DNA from 4 places in the Pseudomonas sp. MF09150 genome. Region 1 is predicted to be linked to each of the others. Evidence: riboswitches for the same ligand, from Rfam matches in the RefSeq annotation. Region 1 holds a riboswitch; each other region holds the start of a gene.
The links. A riboswitch is a leader RNA that binds a small molecule or an ion and turns the genes downstream of it on or off. The one in region 1 is predicted to bind cobalamin.
Positions count from the first base shown of each region.

Region 1 (4,205 bases):
AGGCGCTCAATCGCGCCTTGAAGGATGACCCGCGTGTCGATCTGTCGCTGTTACCCCTGGGGGACGGTCTGACCTTGTGCCGCAAGCGCTGAGGTTATTGCGCCTTGGCGGGTGATACGCGCCAGATCTTGTTGCCGACATCGTCGGCCACCAGCAGGCTGCCCTGCTGATCGATCACTACGCCGACCGGGCGGCCCATGGCTTTTTCGTCGTCGCTGAGAAAGCCCGTGAGTACATCCACCGGTTGTCCCTGAGGCCTGCCGTCGCTGAAAGGGACGAAAATCACTTTGTAGCCACTGTGGGGCTTGCGGTTCCATGAGCCGTGCTGGCCGATAAACGCGCCCTGGGTGAAGGCCGGCAACTTGCTGCCTTCGGCAAAGGTCAGGCCCAGTGAGGCGGTGTGCGGCCCGACTGCATAATCCGGCGCGATGGCTTTGGCCACCAGGTCGAGATTCTGTGGCGAGACCCGCACGTCCACGTGCTGCCCGTAGTAGCTGAATGGCCAGCCGTAGAAGGCGCCGTCCTTGACAGAGGTGATGTAGTCCGGCACCAGGTCGCTGCCGATTTCATCGCGCTCATTGACCGCGGTCCAGAGTTTTCCGCTGTGTGGTTCCCAGGCCAGGCCGTTTGGGTTGCGCAGGCCCGAGGCGAAGATCCGGTGGTTGCCCGTAGCGCGATCCACCTCCCATATCGCTGCCCGTCCCTGCTCCTGGTCCAGGCCGTTTTCGCCGACGTTGCTGTTGGAGCCGACCGTGACGTAAAGCTTGCTGCCGTCCTTGCTGGCAATCACGTTCTTGGTCCAGTGGTGGTTGAGGGTGCCGCCCGGCAGGTCGACGACTTTGGTCGGCGGCGCGCTGATGGAGGTTTCACCGTCTTTATAGGGGAAGCGCAGCAACTGATCGGTATCGGCCACATATAGATCGTTGCCGACCAGGGTCATGCCGAACGGCGAGTTCAGGTTCTCGAGGAATACGGTGCGGGTTTCCGCCACCCCGTCGTGGTCCTGATCGCGCAGCAAGGTGATGCGGTTGGCGCTCGGCACGCCGGCACCGGCCCGACCCATGACCTTCTCCATGACCCAGCCACGGATGCCTTTACTGTCATCGGGCTTGGGCGGGGCGTTGGTCTCGGCCACCAGCACGTCGCCATTGGGCAGCACATAGAGCCAGCGTGGATGATCGAGCTTTTCGGCGAAGGCCGCGACCTGGGTGCCTGGCGCGGCGATGGGCGTAGCGCCCTCGGGCCAGCCGATGGCCGGCGCGATATTCACCGTAGGGATCAGGGTTTTATTTGGCTCCGGCAATTGCGGTGACGGGCCGGTGCCGTCCGACACTTGCAGGGTGGAGGTTTCGCCGCAGGCTGCAAGGCCCGCGGCGACGGCGATCAGAAGAGCGAATTGGGGCTTGATGAGCATGCCGATGTCCCTGTGAATGCACTGGAGTCGTTGTATTCATAGAGGAGCATAGCCAGCCGATGGTTCAACCTGATCAGCGGGCCTCTTTGAACAGCACGGCGACCCCGGGGTGGTAGTTGCCGCTGTCGTTGTGCAACTTGCGGTAGGCGTAGGGGAAGTACCAGGCAACGGCGCAGGTGTGTTCCTTCTGCAAGTCGTCGAGCATGTCCTGGAGTTCTTCCGGTGTGGCGCTGTGCTGGGCCTTGAGCGGGGCGATAAACAGACAGCCCAGCCGCAGCTCATTGGGGTAGGCGATGCTTCTGGCATCACTGCTGGCGTCCTGCAGGGCCTGGGTCAGTTGCAGGTTGTTGACCCGTGGCCAGCGCTGGCTGACCTGGAGGAAGGCGCGTTCCTCCCGGGTGGCCACGTATAGGTCGGCGCGGCCATTGCGATTGCCTTCTTCGAGCTGCTTTTTGCTCGGGCTGTGCTGCAAGGTGACCATTTCTGCCATCCAGGCGGCGGCCGACAGCAGGCCGAGGTTGGCCTGCTCATCAAACCAGTACGGGCATTCGTTGTCGCCGCGTACCTCGTTGTAGCGGTCAATGCAATCAAACCAGCGCTCCAGCATCGGGCGCAGAAACTCCAGTTTCGGATTGCTGATGATCATGCCTTGCATTGAACTCACCCTTGTTTTTGTCAGATAGATTTGGGTAGCCGAATTGTGGCTATTTGATATCACTGCTTGCAGTGTGGCACAAGATTGGCGTCATTTTATTGATCTGGTGCAGTTCTTCGCGCTCACGCAGGGCCGGCTTTAATTGACGCTCCACCCCCAACCCTCTAACCTTCGCGACTTGTTTCAGGTGCTCTGTGGCCATGGGTCGACAGGGTGAAACAGGGAAGCCGGTGAGTGCGTGTTCCGAACAGGAACGGGCGACGATTCCGGCGCTGCCCCCGCAACGGTAAGTGAGTCAAGACTGCGTTTGGTGCCACTGTGTCGAACCGACATGGGAAGGCGCGCGGTTCGGCATTAGTGCTGCTCACAAGCCCGGAGACCGGCCTGATCCATCCAACGGCATCACGGTGGGCGATGCCAGGCTTGCGCCGTCTATTTCTATTCCTGCCCCCCGTTATCCAGCCCCAACGGAGAGCTGCCCCATGACCCAATCCCCCGATCGTGACGAGCGCCATCTGGCGCGCATGTTGCGCAAAAAAGCCGTGATCGATGAACGCATCGCCAACTCGCCGAACGAGTGCGGGCTGCTGCTGGTGTTGACCGGCAATGGCAAAGGCAAGAGCAGCTCGGCCTTTGGCATGCTCGCTCGCTCCATGGGCCACGGCATGCAATGCGGCGTGGTGCAATTCATCAAGGGTCGCAACAGCACCGGGGAAGAATTGTTTTTCCGGCGCTTCCCGGAACAGGTGCGTTTTCATGTGATGGGCGAGGGCTTCACCTGGGAGACCCAGGATCGCCAGCGCGATATCGCCGCCGCCGAGGCTGCCTGGGAAGTGTCCCGTCAGTTACTGCGCGACCCGGCCATCGGCCTGGTGGTGCTCGATGAGCTGAATATCGCCCTCAAGCACGGTTACCTCGACCTGGACCAGGTGCTCAGCGACCTGCAGGCCCGTCCACCCATGCAGCACGTGGTGGTCACCGGTCGCGGCGCCAAGCCGGAAATGATCGAACTGGCGGACACCGTCACCGAAATGGGCGTGGTCAAACATGCGTTCCAGGCCGGGATCAAGGCGCAGAAAGGGGTGGAACTGTGAGTGCCCGAGCATGAGTGATGCTCGTCATTGCCCGGCGGTATTGATCGCCGCCCCGGCTTCCGGCCAGGGCAAGACCACCGTGACCGCCGCCCTGGCGCGCTTGCACCGCAACCAGGGGCGCAAGGTCAGGGTGTTCAAGTGCGGCCCGGACTTTCTCGACCCGATGATCCTCGAACGTGCCAGCGGCGCGCCGGTGTATCAGCTGGATATGTGGATGGTCGGCGAGCAAGAGAGCCGGCGCCTGTTGTGGGAGGCCGCCGCCGAGGCGGATCTGATTCTGATCGAAGGGGTCATGGGCCTGTTCGACGGCACGCCGTCCAGCGCCGACCTGGCGCGGCATTTCGGCGTGCCGGTGCTGGCGGTGATCGACGGCACGGCCATGGCCCAGACCTTCGGCGCCCTGGCTCTGGGGCTGGCACGCTACCAGCCGGACTTGCCATTCGCCGGCGTGCTGGCCAATCGGGTCGGCACCCTGCGCCACGCCCAGTTGCTCGAAGGCAGCCTGACCGAAGGCTTGCGCTGGTATGGCGCCTTGTCTCGGGAGACCGGCATCGAACTGCCGAGCCGCCACCTGGGGCTGGTGCAGGCCAGCGAACTCAACGACCTCGACCTGCGCCTGGACGCGGCGGCGCAGGCCCTGGCCGGCAGTTGCGAAGTGGCGCTGCCACCAGCGGTCACCTTCGCCGCCCCCGAGGTAGTGAGCGCCGAGCCGTTGCTGGCCGGGGTGCGCATCGCCGTGGCCCGGGACGAGGCCTTTGCCTTCACCTATGGCGCGAGCCTGGACCTGCTGCGGGCCATGGGCGCCGAGTTGTCGTTCTTTTCGCCGATTCACGACCGCGAGCTGCCACCTGCCGACAGCCTGTACCTGCCCGGTGGCTACCCGGAACTGCATCACCAGGCCCTGGCCGAAAACAGTGCGATGCTCGCAGCGATCCGCGCCCACCACGGCGCCGGCAAACCCTTGCTCGCCGAATGTGGCGGCATGCTCTACCTGCTGGATTCCCTGACCGATGTCGAGGGGCACAGTGCCCGTCTGCTGGGG
Region 1 covers NZ_JCBCUS010000007.1:310,111-314,315, reverse strand. The annotation lists gene AC19YX_RS25155 (class I SAM-dependent methyltransferase) at 1-92, shown strand, start outside; gene AC19YX_RS25150 (PQQ-dependent sugar dehydrogenase) at 95-1,414, opposite strand; gene AC19YX_RS25145 (hypothetical protein) at 1,488-2,069, opposite strand; cobalamin riboswitch at 2,238-2,471, shown strand; gene cobO (cob(I)yrinic acid a,c-diamide adenosyltransferase) at 2,552-3,163, shown strand; gene AC19YX_RS25135 (cobyrinic acid a,c-diamide synthase CobB) at 3,174-4,205, shown strand, end outside.

Region 2 (4,205 bases), on a different contig from region 1:
GGCGCGGGGCCCCGGGCAGAGGCGCCAGCGGGCTCAACTGCACCTTCCACCCTTCCACGCCATCGACCTGCATCCACGAATCGACATGCAGCCCCGCCGGGCTGCCAAACCAGCCTTCGCGCAGTTGCGGGTAGGCCGCTTCCAGGCTGTCGGCGATGGCGAACACCACGTCGTGGACCTCAATCTTGGCCCTGGGGTGTTTGCCCCCCAGCATCACTACAAAAAGCATTCTGTTCCTTGGTTACCTGCCGCCGGCGGCAGCGATTTCAGGGTGATGGTCCCGGTCGGGGCTCATCAGGCAAGCGCCATATTCTTCACCATGTTGCGTCTGATTGCTGAGGTTTTACTGCGCCCGGGACACTCCCGCGCGGCTTGCAGCACATTGCAGCTAAAGGCCAATCGCCAGCAGCCGATAGCCACACAGGCCATGCCATTCGCTGGCAAGGATTGCGGCGTGGGGCACGACGGCCCCGCCATTGGACAACCAGGAGATGGTCTTGAAGCACACATTCAACGCGCTCGCGCTGGCGGCGGCGCTGGTCTCGCCGACGCTGCTGGCGGCCCCGGGCTTTACCGTGCATGACGTTGCACTCGGCATGCCCTATGACGAAGTCAATCTGCTGCTTCAGGAAACCTGCCCCCGGGGCTGCATGACCTACACCGGCTCCGGCCCGGCGGGCATCCATTCGCTGACGGTGTTCCTGCGCTACCAGACCATCTACTTCAGCAACACCCGGCGCACCGAGGTCAACCGCGACAAGCCCTATGAATCGGCGACCTACACCTTCGGCCCCGATCACAGGGTCATTGCCCTGGAAGCCGAGGTAAAAGGCTCGCTCACCGCCGGCAAAAAGCTCGCCGACGAGGCCCTGGCCCGTTATTCAGGCCCGTTGCAGGCGTTCACCCAGACCAACAAGGTCGCGGTACATGCCCAGGCATCGCTGGATCACCTGTCCTACCTGTATGCGCCGAATATGACCGGCAAGCAGTTCGAGCTGAGCGTGATCGAGCCTGCGCCCTCGCGCATGGCGGTGACCCGGGTCAATTACTGGGACTTCGACGCCGTGCGCGCCCTCGAAGCCGCCAAGCCCGCCGACTTCATGACCGTGCGCGGCCCTGCCGGCCTGGGCCTGGTGCCCCGCGAAGCCAACGCCGCGGAAGCGGCCAAGGCCCGTCGTTACCCGGCACTGGAGATCGGCACCCAGACCCAGGCCGTCAACGGCAACGACAAGGTGCAGGTGATTGCCGAACAGCATGACGGCAATAAAAACCCGCCCAGCCAATTGCTGGTCAACGGTGCCCTGATCCAGAAGTCGGCCCTGCTCAGCGACGGCATGTCGTTCGAAGCTGTGCAGCACCTGGGGGATGGGCTGTTTCTGGTGAGTGCCGCGTGGGCCGGCAATGGCTGCAGTGCCCAAGAGCAAATATTGCTCAAAGTGGTCAACGGCAAGGGGCATCTGTCCGAACCCTTTGGCCGCTGCGAACCGCAGATCACCCAGCATGCCGGCACCACCTACTTCAACTTCGCCGAAACCGAATACGAGCCGCAGCAGACCCTGGCCACCCCCTGAAGCATCCCCCGCCTATCGCGTAGCCGCTGCCGAGGACCGGCGGCGGCACAGACTGTTTTCCCCTGTAGCAGCTTTGCGCATTGACGAAGAAATTCATCAATGGTCATATGCGCGCCAGTTTCAGGTGTCCCATGCCGCCGTGCATGGGATTAAACGGGAAGCCGGTGCGTCACTTCGGTGATCAGTCCGGCGCTGCCCCCGCAACGGTAAGCGAGCGAAGCATTCGACAGACCACTGTGCTCCGGCATGGGAAGGTGAATGCTTCATGACCCTCGCGAGCCCGGAGACCGGCCTGCAACTTCGTTTGGCAACCCCGCGGTGGGCGGGCGCAGTCCGGTTTGCGTGGGCGCGTGCGCCTGCGATTCCTTATGCGTTGTTCCCTCCGGGTTTCATTCTTTCCTGACTCAGTTGGAATAGCATGTCCCGCAATCCCCTGCTCCAAAGCCTCGCAAGCCGATCCCTGCCGATCACCTTTGTCCCCTGCATGGCCTTTTCATCCCTGACCTTTGCCGAAACCGACCACCGTGCGCTCGCCTTGCCGGCGACCCTGGTCAGCGAAGTCGCCAAGGGCGATGACACTTCCCTCAGCACACCGCTGCCCGCCGGCTCACGGCTCAACCTGAGCGCCCTGGAAAACCCCGCCAGCACCAGCAGCATCGGCCAGGACGCCATCGACAACCGCAATAACCTCACGGTGCAGGACGCGGTGACCCGCTCCCCGGGCATCACCAGCATCGCCGCCCCGGGCAACGGCAACACCGCGTTGGCGGCGCGGGGCTTTACCGGGCACAGCTCGGTCATGACCCTGTTCGACGGTGCCCGCCTGTACACCGGTGCCGGCAGCCTGACGTTTCCGGTCGACCCGTGGATGGTTGAACGCATCGACGTGATCCGTGGCCCGGCCTCGGTGCTCTATGGCGAAGGCGCCACCGGGGCGGTGGTCAATGTGATCTCGAAGAAGCCCTTCGAAGGTGAAGTGCGCAACCGCCTGCGCCTGGGTTATGGCTCCAACGACCGCCAGCAGCTGGGCCTGGACAGCGGCGGCTCCCTCAGCGACACCCTGAGCTATCGCCTGACCCTGAACCAGCAGCAAAGCAACGGCTGGGTCGACCACGGCGACTCGCGCAGCCTGGCCCTCAGTGCGGCCCTGCGCTGGCAGGCCAACGATGACCTGAGCTTCACCTTCGCCCATGAGCGTGGCGACAGCGAACCGAGCAGTTACTTCGGCACGCCCCTGCTCGACGGGCACTACCGCGACAGCCTGCGCGACAAGAACTACAACCTGCGCAACGCCGTGCAGCGATACAACGACGAATGGACCCGACTCAATACCGACTGGAACCTGAGCGACAGCCTCAGCGCCAGCAACCAGCTGTATTACATCAAGAGCCGACGCCATTGGCGCAACGCCGAAACCTACAGCTGGGACAGCCCCCGCCAGCAACTGCTGCGCAACAGCTACCTGGAGATCAAGCACGACCAGGAGCAGATGGGCGACCGTCAGAGCTTCACCTTCAACCATTCGCTGTTCGGCCTGGACAGCCGCACGGTGGTCGGTACCGAGTACAACAAAATCAGGTTCGCCGTGGGCAACAACTCGCCCTATACCGATGTCGGCGGCGACTACATCGACCCTTGGCAGCCGGCAGCGGGTTACTTCCAGAGTCGCTCGGCATTTTCGCCCCAGACCGCCAGCAGCACCCACACCTTTGCCCTGTTTGCCGAGAACCGCTTGCAGCTGTCCGAGCGCTGGTCCCTGGTGACCGGCGTGCGCCGCGACCAGAACCACATCGAGCGCGACGACCAGCGTGCCGGCAGCCGCAGCGACCGCAGCCTCACGGGCGGCAACTGGCGCGCCGGGCTGGTGTTCGCGGTCACCGACCAACTGTCGCTGTACGGCCAGTACTCGACCAGCGAGGACGGGGTCAACAACCTCATCAGCCTGAACCCGAGCCAGCAGCAGATGGACCTGACCGAGGCCCGGCAGACCGAGTTCGGCCTCAAGCAACAGTTCTGGGACGGGCGCGGTGAATGGACCCTGGCGGCCTACCATATCGTCAAGAAAAAACTGCTCAGCAGCGACCCAATCACGCGCCTGGCGCAACAGGTCGGCCAGCAGTCCGCCGACGGCCTGGAGGCATCCCTGGAGCTGGCCCTGGCCCACGACTGGCAGGTCTCGGCCAATGCCGCGCTGGTGCGGGCCGAATACGACGACTTCGATGAAGTGGTGTCGGGCCAGGTGGTCTCGCGCGCCGGCAATCGCCCGAGCAACGTGCCGCGCCGCAGCGCCAACCTGTGGTTGAACAAGGCCCTGAGCCAGGAGCTGACAGCCGGCATGGGCGTGCGTTATGTCGACGCGCGTTATGCCAATACGGCCAACACCACCCAGGTTCCGGGCTACACGGTGCTCGACGCCAACCTCGGCTGGCAACTGCAACGGGATGTGCGCCTGGGCCTGCAGCTCAACAACCTGCTCGACCGGCGCTACGCCGTGGCCCAGCAGAATAATGGCCAGCAATGGCTGATGGGTGAGCCGCGCTCGTTTTTCGTCACCGCCGACTACAGCTTCTAAGTGCCGGTCACGCTGTAGCGGGCAACCCTCGGGCACGTTTAACGCCGCCCGAGCCAGGCACC
Region 2 covers NZ_JCBCUS010000006.1:498,414-502,618, reverse strand. The annotation lists gene AC19YX_RS23535 (DUF1543 domain-containing protein) at 1-229, opposite strand, end outside; gene AC19YX_RS23530 (hypothetical protein) at 498-1,571, shown strand; cobalamin riboswitch at 1,677-1,881, shown strand; gene AC19YX_RS23525 (TonB-dependent receptor) at 1,990-4,143, shown strand.
Region 2: it holds a riboswitch for cobalamin, as region 1 does, so the genes downstream of both, AC19YX_RS23525 (TonB-dependent receptor) here and cobO (cob(I)yrinic acid a,c-diamide adenosyltransferase) in region 1, are expected to answer to the same signal.

Region 3 (4,205 bases), on a different contig from region 1:
TACTGGCGCGTCCTCCGGCATCGGCGCCACCTACGCCGAGCGTTTTGCCCGTCGCGGCCACGACCTGGTGCTGGTGGCCCGCGACCAGGCGCGCCTGGAAACCCTCGCCAGCCGCCTGCGGCGCGAACACGGGATCGCCGTCGATGTGTTGCAGGCCGACCTGACCCAGACCAGCGACCTGATCAAGGTCGAGGCGCGCCTGCGCGATGACCGCAAAATCGGCATTCTGATCAACAACGCCGGGGCCGCGCAGTCCGGCAGTTTTATCGACCAGACCCCGGACGCGGTGGCGCAGATCGTGACCCTGAACACCACCGCCCTGGTGCGGCTGGCCAGCGCGATCGCCCCGCGCCTGGCAGAGGCCGGTGACGGCGCCATCGTCAATATTGGCTCGGTGGTCGGCCTGGCGCCGGAACTGGGGATGACGGTCTACGGCGCGACCAAGGCCTTCGTGCTGTTCCTGTCCCAGGGGCTGACCCTGGAACTGGCCCCCAAGGGGGTCTATATCCAGGCCGTGTTGCCTGCCGCCACGCGCACCGAGATCTGGGAACGCTCCGGCATCGATATCAACACCCTGCCCGAGGTCATGGACGTCGATGAACTGGTGGATGCGGCCCTGGTCGGCTTCGATCGCCGCGAACCGGTGACCATCCCGCCACTGCATGAAGTGTCGCGCTGGGACAACCTGCAGGCCGCGCGCCAGGTGCTGCTGACCGACATCCGCCAGAGCCGCGCCGCCGAGCGCTATCGCAGCGCGTCCTGAGCCCGCGCCCACCTGAGCATGCCCGACCATCCGCTGACGCCGATCCGCGCGCCAGCGTCGGGCATTGCTCACTGGAGAGACTGTGTATGCAAGCATTTTTTATCGAGCGTTACGGCCAGGACACCGGGCGGCTGGGCCAGGTGCCCGAGCCGCAGGTGCAAGCCCACGAGGTCCTGGTCCAGGTGCATGCCAGCAGCGTCAACCTGCTGGATGCCAAGATCGCCAAAGGCGAATTCAAATTGATCCTGCCGTACCACCTGCCCCTGGTTTTGGGCAATGACCTTGCCGGCGTGGTGCTGCGGGTGGGCACTGAGGTCCGGCGCTTCAAGCCGGGGGACGAGGTCTACGGGCGCCCTCCCCAGGCACGTATCGGCACCTTCGCCGAGCGGATTGCCGTGGCCGAGGAGGCCCTGGCGCTGAAGCCGTCCAACCTCGACATGGAGCACGCCGCATCCGTTCCCCTGGTCGGCCTGACGGCCTGGCAGGTGCTGGTGGAAACCGCCCAGCTCAAGCCGGGGCAAAAGGTACTGATCCACGCCGGCTCCGGCGGTGTGGGGACCTTCGCCATCCAGCTCGCCAAGCACCTGGGGGCCTTCGTCGCGACGACCACCAGCAGCGCCAATGTCGAGTGGGTGAAGGCCCTGGGGGCGGACCTGGTCATCGACTACACGCGCCAATCCTTCGACAGCCTGTTGCACGGCTACGACCTGGTGCTCAACAGCCTGGACAGCGCGACCCTGGCGCGTTCGCTCAAGGTGCTCAAGCCCGGCGGCCTGCTGGTGTCGATTTCCGGCCCGCCCACCGCCGACTTTGCCCGGGAGCAGCGTCTGTCCTGGGGGCTGAAGCAGGTCATGGGCCTGCTCAGTCATGGCATCCGCCGCAAGGCACGCCAGGCGGGTGTGCACTACCGTTTCGTGTTCATGCGCGCCAGCGGCGAACAACTGGGTGAACTGAGCCGACTGATCGAGGCCGGTGCGATCCAGCCGGTGATCGATCGCAGCTACCCGCTGGCCTCCACCGCCGAGGCCCTGAAGTACGTCACACAGGGGCGCGCCAAAGGCAAGGTGGTCATCAAGCTCTGAAGCTGCAAGCCACAAGCTTGCGGCTTAGGCGCTTGACGCTGCCGTCCCTCAATGGTCAGATGCGCGCCAGTTTCAGGTGTCCGCAGCCGTCGTGCTGCGGGTGAAACGGGAAGCCGGTAGGCCCTTTGGGCGAGTCCGGCGCTGCCCCCGCAACGGTATGCGAGCGAAACATTCACACATCCACTGTGCCTGGGCATGGGAAGGCGAATGTTTCATGCCCCTCGCGAGCCCGGAGACCGGCCTGATCCCAACATGGCAATCCGCGGTGGGCGGGTGCAGGCCTTGGCGTGCGCATGCTGTCTCCTGCCCGCCACTTTCTGCTTCAGCTCCCGCGGGTGGCCCGACCTGGCTCAACCCGGCGCTTTCCGATGACGCTTTGCACCTCGCCTCGCCCTGCTCCCTTTGTCTGGCCCGACCACGAAGCGGCGTTTTATGCCGAGCATCTGGCCGCCTCCAACTATGTCGAACGTGTCGGTGGCTGCCTGCTGCAACTGCTCGGCCCGCAGCGACAACTGCTGGATATCGGCGCCGGTTCGGGGATCCTTGGGCGGCATCTGCTGGCCCCAAGTGGCCAGTGGACCGTGGTCGAGCCCAACGCCTATATGGGTCGCTGCATCGAGCGCCTGGCGGCCCGTGAACCGGCCGTGAGCCTGAGCTTGCACCCGGGCCTCTGGCAAGACATCGGCGACCTGGGCCTGGCGCCGACACAGACCGTGCTCTGCGCCAACATCCCGGTCAGCGACGGCCAGGCCCAGGCCTTTCTCGAGCGGGTGCGGCCCCTGGCCAGCGGCACCCTGGTGTGGAACCTGCCGGCCCAGGAGGGCCCGCGCACCTATTGCCTCTCGGGGTTCCTGCCGCCTCAACTGCACCGCAGCGACATGACCCCGGGCTATCAACTGACCCTGGCCGAGCTGCCGGCCAGCGCCCGGCCCGACGAGATTCACTTCACCGAATGGGCGTTCAGCACGTTGTTCGCCACCCCCGAAGCAGCCCTGATGCATTTCAGGGAGAAGCTCGGCGCCCTCGATGGCGCGGCGCTGGGGCTGCTTGAACGGCATTTGCAGGATCACCTGCAACCGGCCCCGGGGGGCTGGCTGGCCAGCGCCCCGAAACGCGCCGCCAGCTTGCTCTGGCACGCGTGAACTCTCCCATAAGAACCTGCCTGCGGACCTCCCCCATGCCTAGCCTGCGCCACACCTTCGCCCTGCCCCTGCTGCTGAGCACCAGCCTCGCCACCCAGGCCGCCGACAAAACGTCGGTGCTGCAGATGGACACGACCCTGGTCAGCGCACCCCGGGCCGGCGAATCGCTCAAGGACGCCACCAGCACCGTGCAGGTGATCGACAGCGAGCAGATCGAACGCTCCTCGGCGCGCAACCTGACCGACCTGCTGGCGGAAAACGCGGTGGGCTTTTTCAGTGAATGGACCCCGGGCCAGACCTCGATCAACATCCGTGGCGGCAATACCGATGGCCAGGGCCGGGACTTTCGCAGCCAGGTAACGGTGCTGGTCAACGGGCGCCGGGCCGGCACGGCGAATATTTCCAAGCTGTCGCCGGCCCAGGTCGCGCGCATTGAAGTGATCCGTGGCCCGGCCTCGGTGATCTATGGCAGCCAGGCCATCGGTGGCGTGATCAACATCATCACCCGCAATGGCCGCAACACCGAAGGCGGTGGCGCGACCCTGCAGGGCGGCTCCTGGGGCCTGGCCCAGGGCAGCCTGTTCCAGAGCGGCGTGTCCGGGCCGCTGGATTACTACCTGGGTCTGGACAGCGGCCGGCGCGGTGACTATCAGAGCCGGGACGGCACCCAGGAAAACACCTCGTGGAAGCGTCGGGGCGGGTTGTTGGCCCTGGGCTATGACCTGTCCGATGACCAGCGCCTGGACCTGACTCTGCGCTCGGACGGTATCTACGACGCGGGCTTTCGCGGTTCGCAATGGGACTACAACAACTACGACAACCGCTATAACCAGTCCCTGGAAGCCAACTGGACCGCCAAGCCGACCAACTGGCTGAACTGGGCGGCCCAGGTCTACGCCCTGCGCGATGTCGACGACCTGCACTGGGGTTCGGAGCGCCAGGGCAACGGCAGCCCCGGGTTCAGCAAGGACCATATCGAGCGCCGCCTGGACGCCTATGGCCTGAAGCTGACGCCGCAGTTCCTGCTGGGCCCCGGCACCGACCTGCTGCTGGGCCTGGACCTGGAAAAAAGCACACTGCGCAATGATCGTTTCCGCGTGGCCATGAACGGCTCCACCAGCAGCCAGGTGGCACCCTACGACATCAACTCCGATGACCTCAGCGCGGCGCTGTACGCCGAGCTGATCCAGCGCCTGATGGACGACCGCCTGACCCTGC
Region 3 covers NZ_JCBCUS010000006.1:321,216-325,420, reverse strand. The annotation lists gene AC19YX_RS22790 (SDR family NAD(P)-dependent oxidoreductase) at 1-763, shown strand, start outside; gene AC19YX_RS22785 (NADP-dependent oxidoreductase) at 850-1,845, shown strand; cobalamin riboswitch at 1,903-2,104, shown strand; gene AC19YX_RS22780 (class I SAM-dependent methyltransferase) at 2,214-2,987, shown strand; gene AC19YX_RS22775 (TonB-dependent receptor) at 3,023-4,205, shown strand, end outside.
Region 3: it holds a riboswitch for cobalamin, as region 1 does, so the genes downstream of both, AC19YX_RS22780 (class I SAM-dependent methyltransferase) here and cobO (cob(I)yrinic acid a,c-diamide adenosyltransferase) in region 1, are expected to answer to the same signal.

Region 4 (4,205 bases), on a different contig from region 1:
GACACGTCCGGCAGGGTCAGCTCCGCCCCGAGCAACGCGGCGCAGGCGGCGGTGGCGGTGACCCCGGGGACGATTTCAAAGGGGATCTGCAATTGGCGCAGGTGGCGGATCTGCTCGCCGATGGCGCCATACAGGCTGGGGTCGCCGGAATGCACCCGGGCCACGTCCTGGCCCTTGGCGTGGGCGTTTTTGATCAGCTCGATGATCTGTTCCAGGTGCAACTCGGCGCTGTTGACCAGCAGTTCGGCGCTATGCCCCGCCAGCACCGCCTCGGGCACCAGGGAGCCGGCGTAGACAATCACCGGGCAGCGATGGATCAGCCGCTGGCCCTTGACGGTGATCAGCTCCGGGTCGCCGGGGCCGGCGCCGATAAAAAAGACGGTCATGGCTGTTTCCTGTGAAAAAAGGGTCAAGGCAAGCTTGTAGATGAAGATTGCTCATGATCAACGCGGGGGATTATCGGGGTTTTAGCCGCAGCAGGCCATGGCCAGGGTCGCCTGGGCGTACTTTTGGCGGCGGATCAGCAGTTTCGCCGGGCTCTGCGCCAGGCGTTCGGCCAGGGCCAGGGCGGCGCTTTCGGCCACGCCATAGCAGCCGGTGCGTTCGTAGGCGATTTCCGAGCGGTGGCTCAGTTGCAGCGCATAGGGCGTGAGCTGCGAGCTGCTGAAACAGGTCAGGGGCAGGGCTAACTGCTCGGCCAGTTGCAGCAGGCCGGGCTCTTCGCGTTTCAGGTCGATACTGGCCAGGCCCCGGACTTGATCCAGCCCGAAGCCATGGGTCTCCAGGACCTGGTCGAGCAATGCGCGCAGCGTGTCCACCGGGCAACCGCGCTGGCAACCCAGGCCGACCACCAGGGCCGGCGCTGCGTGCCGTTCACTCATGCCGCGTAGTGACCCGCGCTTTTACGCCGGAACAACCAGGCGCTGATCACGCCCAGGGCCAGCCAGAACGCGGCATTGGTCAGTTGCGAGGCGATTTTGAACTGCGCTTCCAGGGCCTCCGGAGCCAGCATCGAATGCACTTCCGGCTGTGGCGCGCCAATGATGTGCGGCACGGCAATGATGGCGACACCCAGCACTTTCAGCAGCCAGTGCTGGGCAAACACGATCAGCGCGATACCGACGGCGGTCGAGGCCGCGGTGCCGACCCACCAGATCTGCCGTTGTGCCAGGTCCGCAGCGGCGGTGCCCGGCAGCTCGGGCGGCAGGCCCATGGTTGGCGCCAGGCAGAAGGTGGCGTAACCGGCCAGGCCCCACAGCAGCCCCTGGGACGTGCGATTCGGCGCGCGCAGGGTGTACAGGCCGGCGAGCATCAGGGCGAAGCCGACGGCCACCACCAGGTTACCGCCAGTGGTCGACAGCACGCGCTGCCAGCCATCTTCCGGCTCCCAGGCTTCGGCATCGTGGGTGTGGCCGGCCATGGCGCCTTCGGCGTGTTCATGGACTTCAGTGGCCGGGGCCTTTTCGTAGGTTTCGGCCTGCAAAATCAGCGGGGCGACCCAGAAGCTTTGCAGCAGGGTCAGCAACAGGGCGGCCAGCAGCCCGGTGAAACCTGCGGTTTGCGCAATACGCTTGATCATGTCAGCAGGTCTCAATGGCACGGGAAGGCGGAGCTGTGACGGGTATCGTGGGCAGCGTTGTGCACTGCTTCGATATGGGAGAACCCGGCGAAATACACCAGGCACGCGCCGAGGATCGAGGCACCGATGGCGGCGACCAGGCGTTGGCTCAGGGTGGAGGTGCTGCTGGCGGATTGACTGGTGCTGCTGATGATCGACATGGCGCATCCCTCTGGTTATCAGCGGGTGGATCGAACGCAGCAAAACCCCGCGCGACGGGCGCACAAGGAATTAACAGCGCCCGCCCACCGCGGGTTTGTTATGTGTCTATTGCGGGCCGGTCTCCGGGCTCGCGAAGGGCGGGGCTTGCGCCTGGCCTGCAAGAATCGCCTTCCCATGCCGGATGACCGGCGCAGTGGATCTGATTCTTCGCTCGCTTACCGTTGCGGGGGCAGCACCGGACTGGTCAAGGCCTTGAGTAAGGCACGTGACGCACCGGTTTCCCGTTTCACCCTATGAAGGGCACCCGTAACAAGGTGTGTAGGAGAGCATGGGCGGGGGAGGGCCGTCAATTGCCACTCTTTCGCAATGGCGCCGGGACCGGGCAATGAATTTTCCCCGCGCCGGCACCGAGGCTGGCCGACAATGCGCATTGACCGGCCCCTGCGCTCTGCGTAGCCTTGCGCACTCGAGGTTCTTCGGCGCAGTCGGCCGAAGCTAAGAAGGGAACGCGGTCCAAGCCGCGGCTGCCCCCGCAACTGTAAAGGGTCATGGTTGATGCACAGCCACTGCACGCGCTTCAAGGCGTTGGCGGGAAGGCGCGTCAATCGTCGGTTACCACCGGCACACCCTCAGCCAGGAGACCTGCCTCGTGACGAATTCTCACTACAACCGGGCGGGGTGATCCGGTGGCGAACTCTTCCGCGCAGCCATTGCCGCGGTTTTCGTCCCGTATGCCCGCCACCTTGCCAAAGGGCATCCGATGAAAACACTGGCCAAACTTCCCGTCACCATCGTCACCGGCTTCCTTGGCTCGGGCAAAACCACCTTGCTGCGGCACATGCTCGACAACGCCCAGGGGCGCCGGATCGCAGTGATCGTCAACGAATTTGGCGAACTGGGCATCGACGGTGAAATCCTCAAGCAATGCTCCATCGGCTGCACTGAAGAAGAAGCCAGCGGCCGGGTCTACGAGCTGGCCAACGGCTGCCTGTGCTGCACCGTGCAGGAAGAATTCTTCCCGGTGATGCGCGAATTGGTAGCCCGGCGCGGCGACCTTGACCACATCCTGATCGAAACCTCGGGCCTGGCTCTGCCAAAACCCCTGGTCCAGGCCTTCCAGTGGCCGGAAATCCGCAGCGCCTGCACCGTCGACGCGGTAATCACCGTGGTCGACAGCCCGGCCGTGGCCGCCGGCACCTTCGCCGCCTTCCCGGACCAGGTCGATGCCCAGCGCAAGCTTGACCCCAACCTGGACCACGAATCGCCGCTGCACGAGCTGTTCGCCGACCAACTGGCCAGCGCCGACCTGGTGATTCTCAACAAGGCTGACCTGATCAGCGCCGAAGACCTGGCAAAAGTACGCCTGGAAGTGGCTGAAGAACTGCCGCCAGCGGTCAAGGTCATCGAAGCCAGCAGCGGTCGCCTGCCGCTGGACGTGTTGCTGGGCCTGGGTGCTGGCTCCGAAGAACACATCGACAGCCGTCACAGCCACCACGACCATCACCATGACGGCGACGATGCCGATCATGACGACCACGATCACGACGCTTTCGATTCGATCTCCATCGAACTGCCGCAAGCCGAGGAAAGCCTGCTGCTCGATGCCCTGACCCAACTGGTGGTCAAGCACGGGATCCTGCGGGTCAAGGGGTTTGCCGCCATCCCCAACAAGCCGATGCGCTTGCTGATCCAGGGCGTGGGCACCCGTTTCGACAAGCACTTCGACCGCCAGTGGGGCGCCGACGAGGCCCGGACCACGCGCCTGGTGCTGATCGGCCAAGAGCTGGACGCCGAGCAACTCGAAGCGCAACTGCGCGCCGCCCTCAGCGTTTAACCCATGCACCTGCTCAGGACCCAGCCCGGCGGTTTCGTGTCGGATGACAACATTGCCGACCTTGGACAAACCCCCGCCGAGCTGGTGATCCTGTGCAGCGGCGACTCCAGCCTGGCGCTGCTGGCGGAAGCGGCCCAGCAGTTGCCGGACGACTTCCCGAGCTTTCGCCTGGCCAACCCGATGCAGGTGCAGAACCACGCCTCGGTCGACCTGTATGTCGACCAGGTGCTGCGTCACGCCAAGGTGATCCTGATTTCCCTGCACGGCGGCATCGGCTACTGGCGCTACGGCGTCGAACGCCTGGTGCAACTGGCCGAGCGCGGGGTGCAGCTGATTCTGGTGCCGGGGGATGACCGCCCGGACCCGGAGCTCAGCGACCTGAGCACGGTGCCGGCCGCCGCGCGCGATCGGCTGTGGCACTTCTTGCGCCAGGGCGGGCGCGACAACGCCCTGAATCTGTACCGTTGCCTGGCCGCCAGCCTGCTGGGCCGCGACTATGCCTGGGCCGAGCCGCAGACCCTGCCGCGCACGGCGATTTACCACCCCCATAAAAGCGCCGCGACCCTGAGCGATTGGCAGGCCGACTGGCAC
Region 4 covers NZ_JCBCUS010000006.1:71,181-75,385, forward strand. The annotation lists gene cobM (precorrin-4 C(11)-methyltransferase) at 1-386, opposite strand, end outside; gene AC19YX_RS21750 (cobalamin biosynthesis protein) at 468-881, opposite strand; gene AC19YX_RS21755 (CbtA family protein) at 878-1,579, opposite strand; gene AC19YX_RS21760 (CbtB domain-containing protein) at 1,591-1,779, opposite strand; cobalamin riboswitch at 1,877-2,103, opposite strand; cobalamin riboswitch at 2,233-2,444, shown strand; gene cobW (cobalamin biosynthesis protein CobW) at 2,541-3,614, shown strand; gene cobN (cobaltochelatase subunit CobN) at 3,618-4,205, shown strand, end outside.
Region 4: it holds a riboswitch for cobalamin, as region 1 does, so the genes downstream of both, AC19YX_RS21760 (CbtB domain-containing protein) here and cobO (cob(I)yrinic acid a,c-diamide adenosyltransferase) in region 1, are expected to answer to the same signal.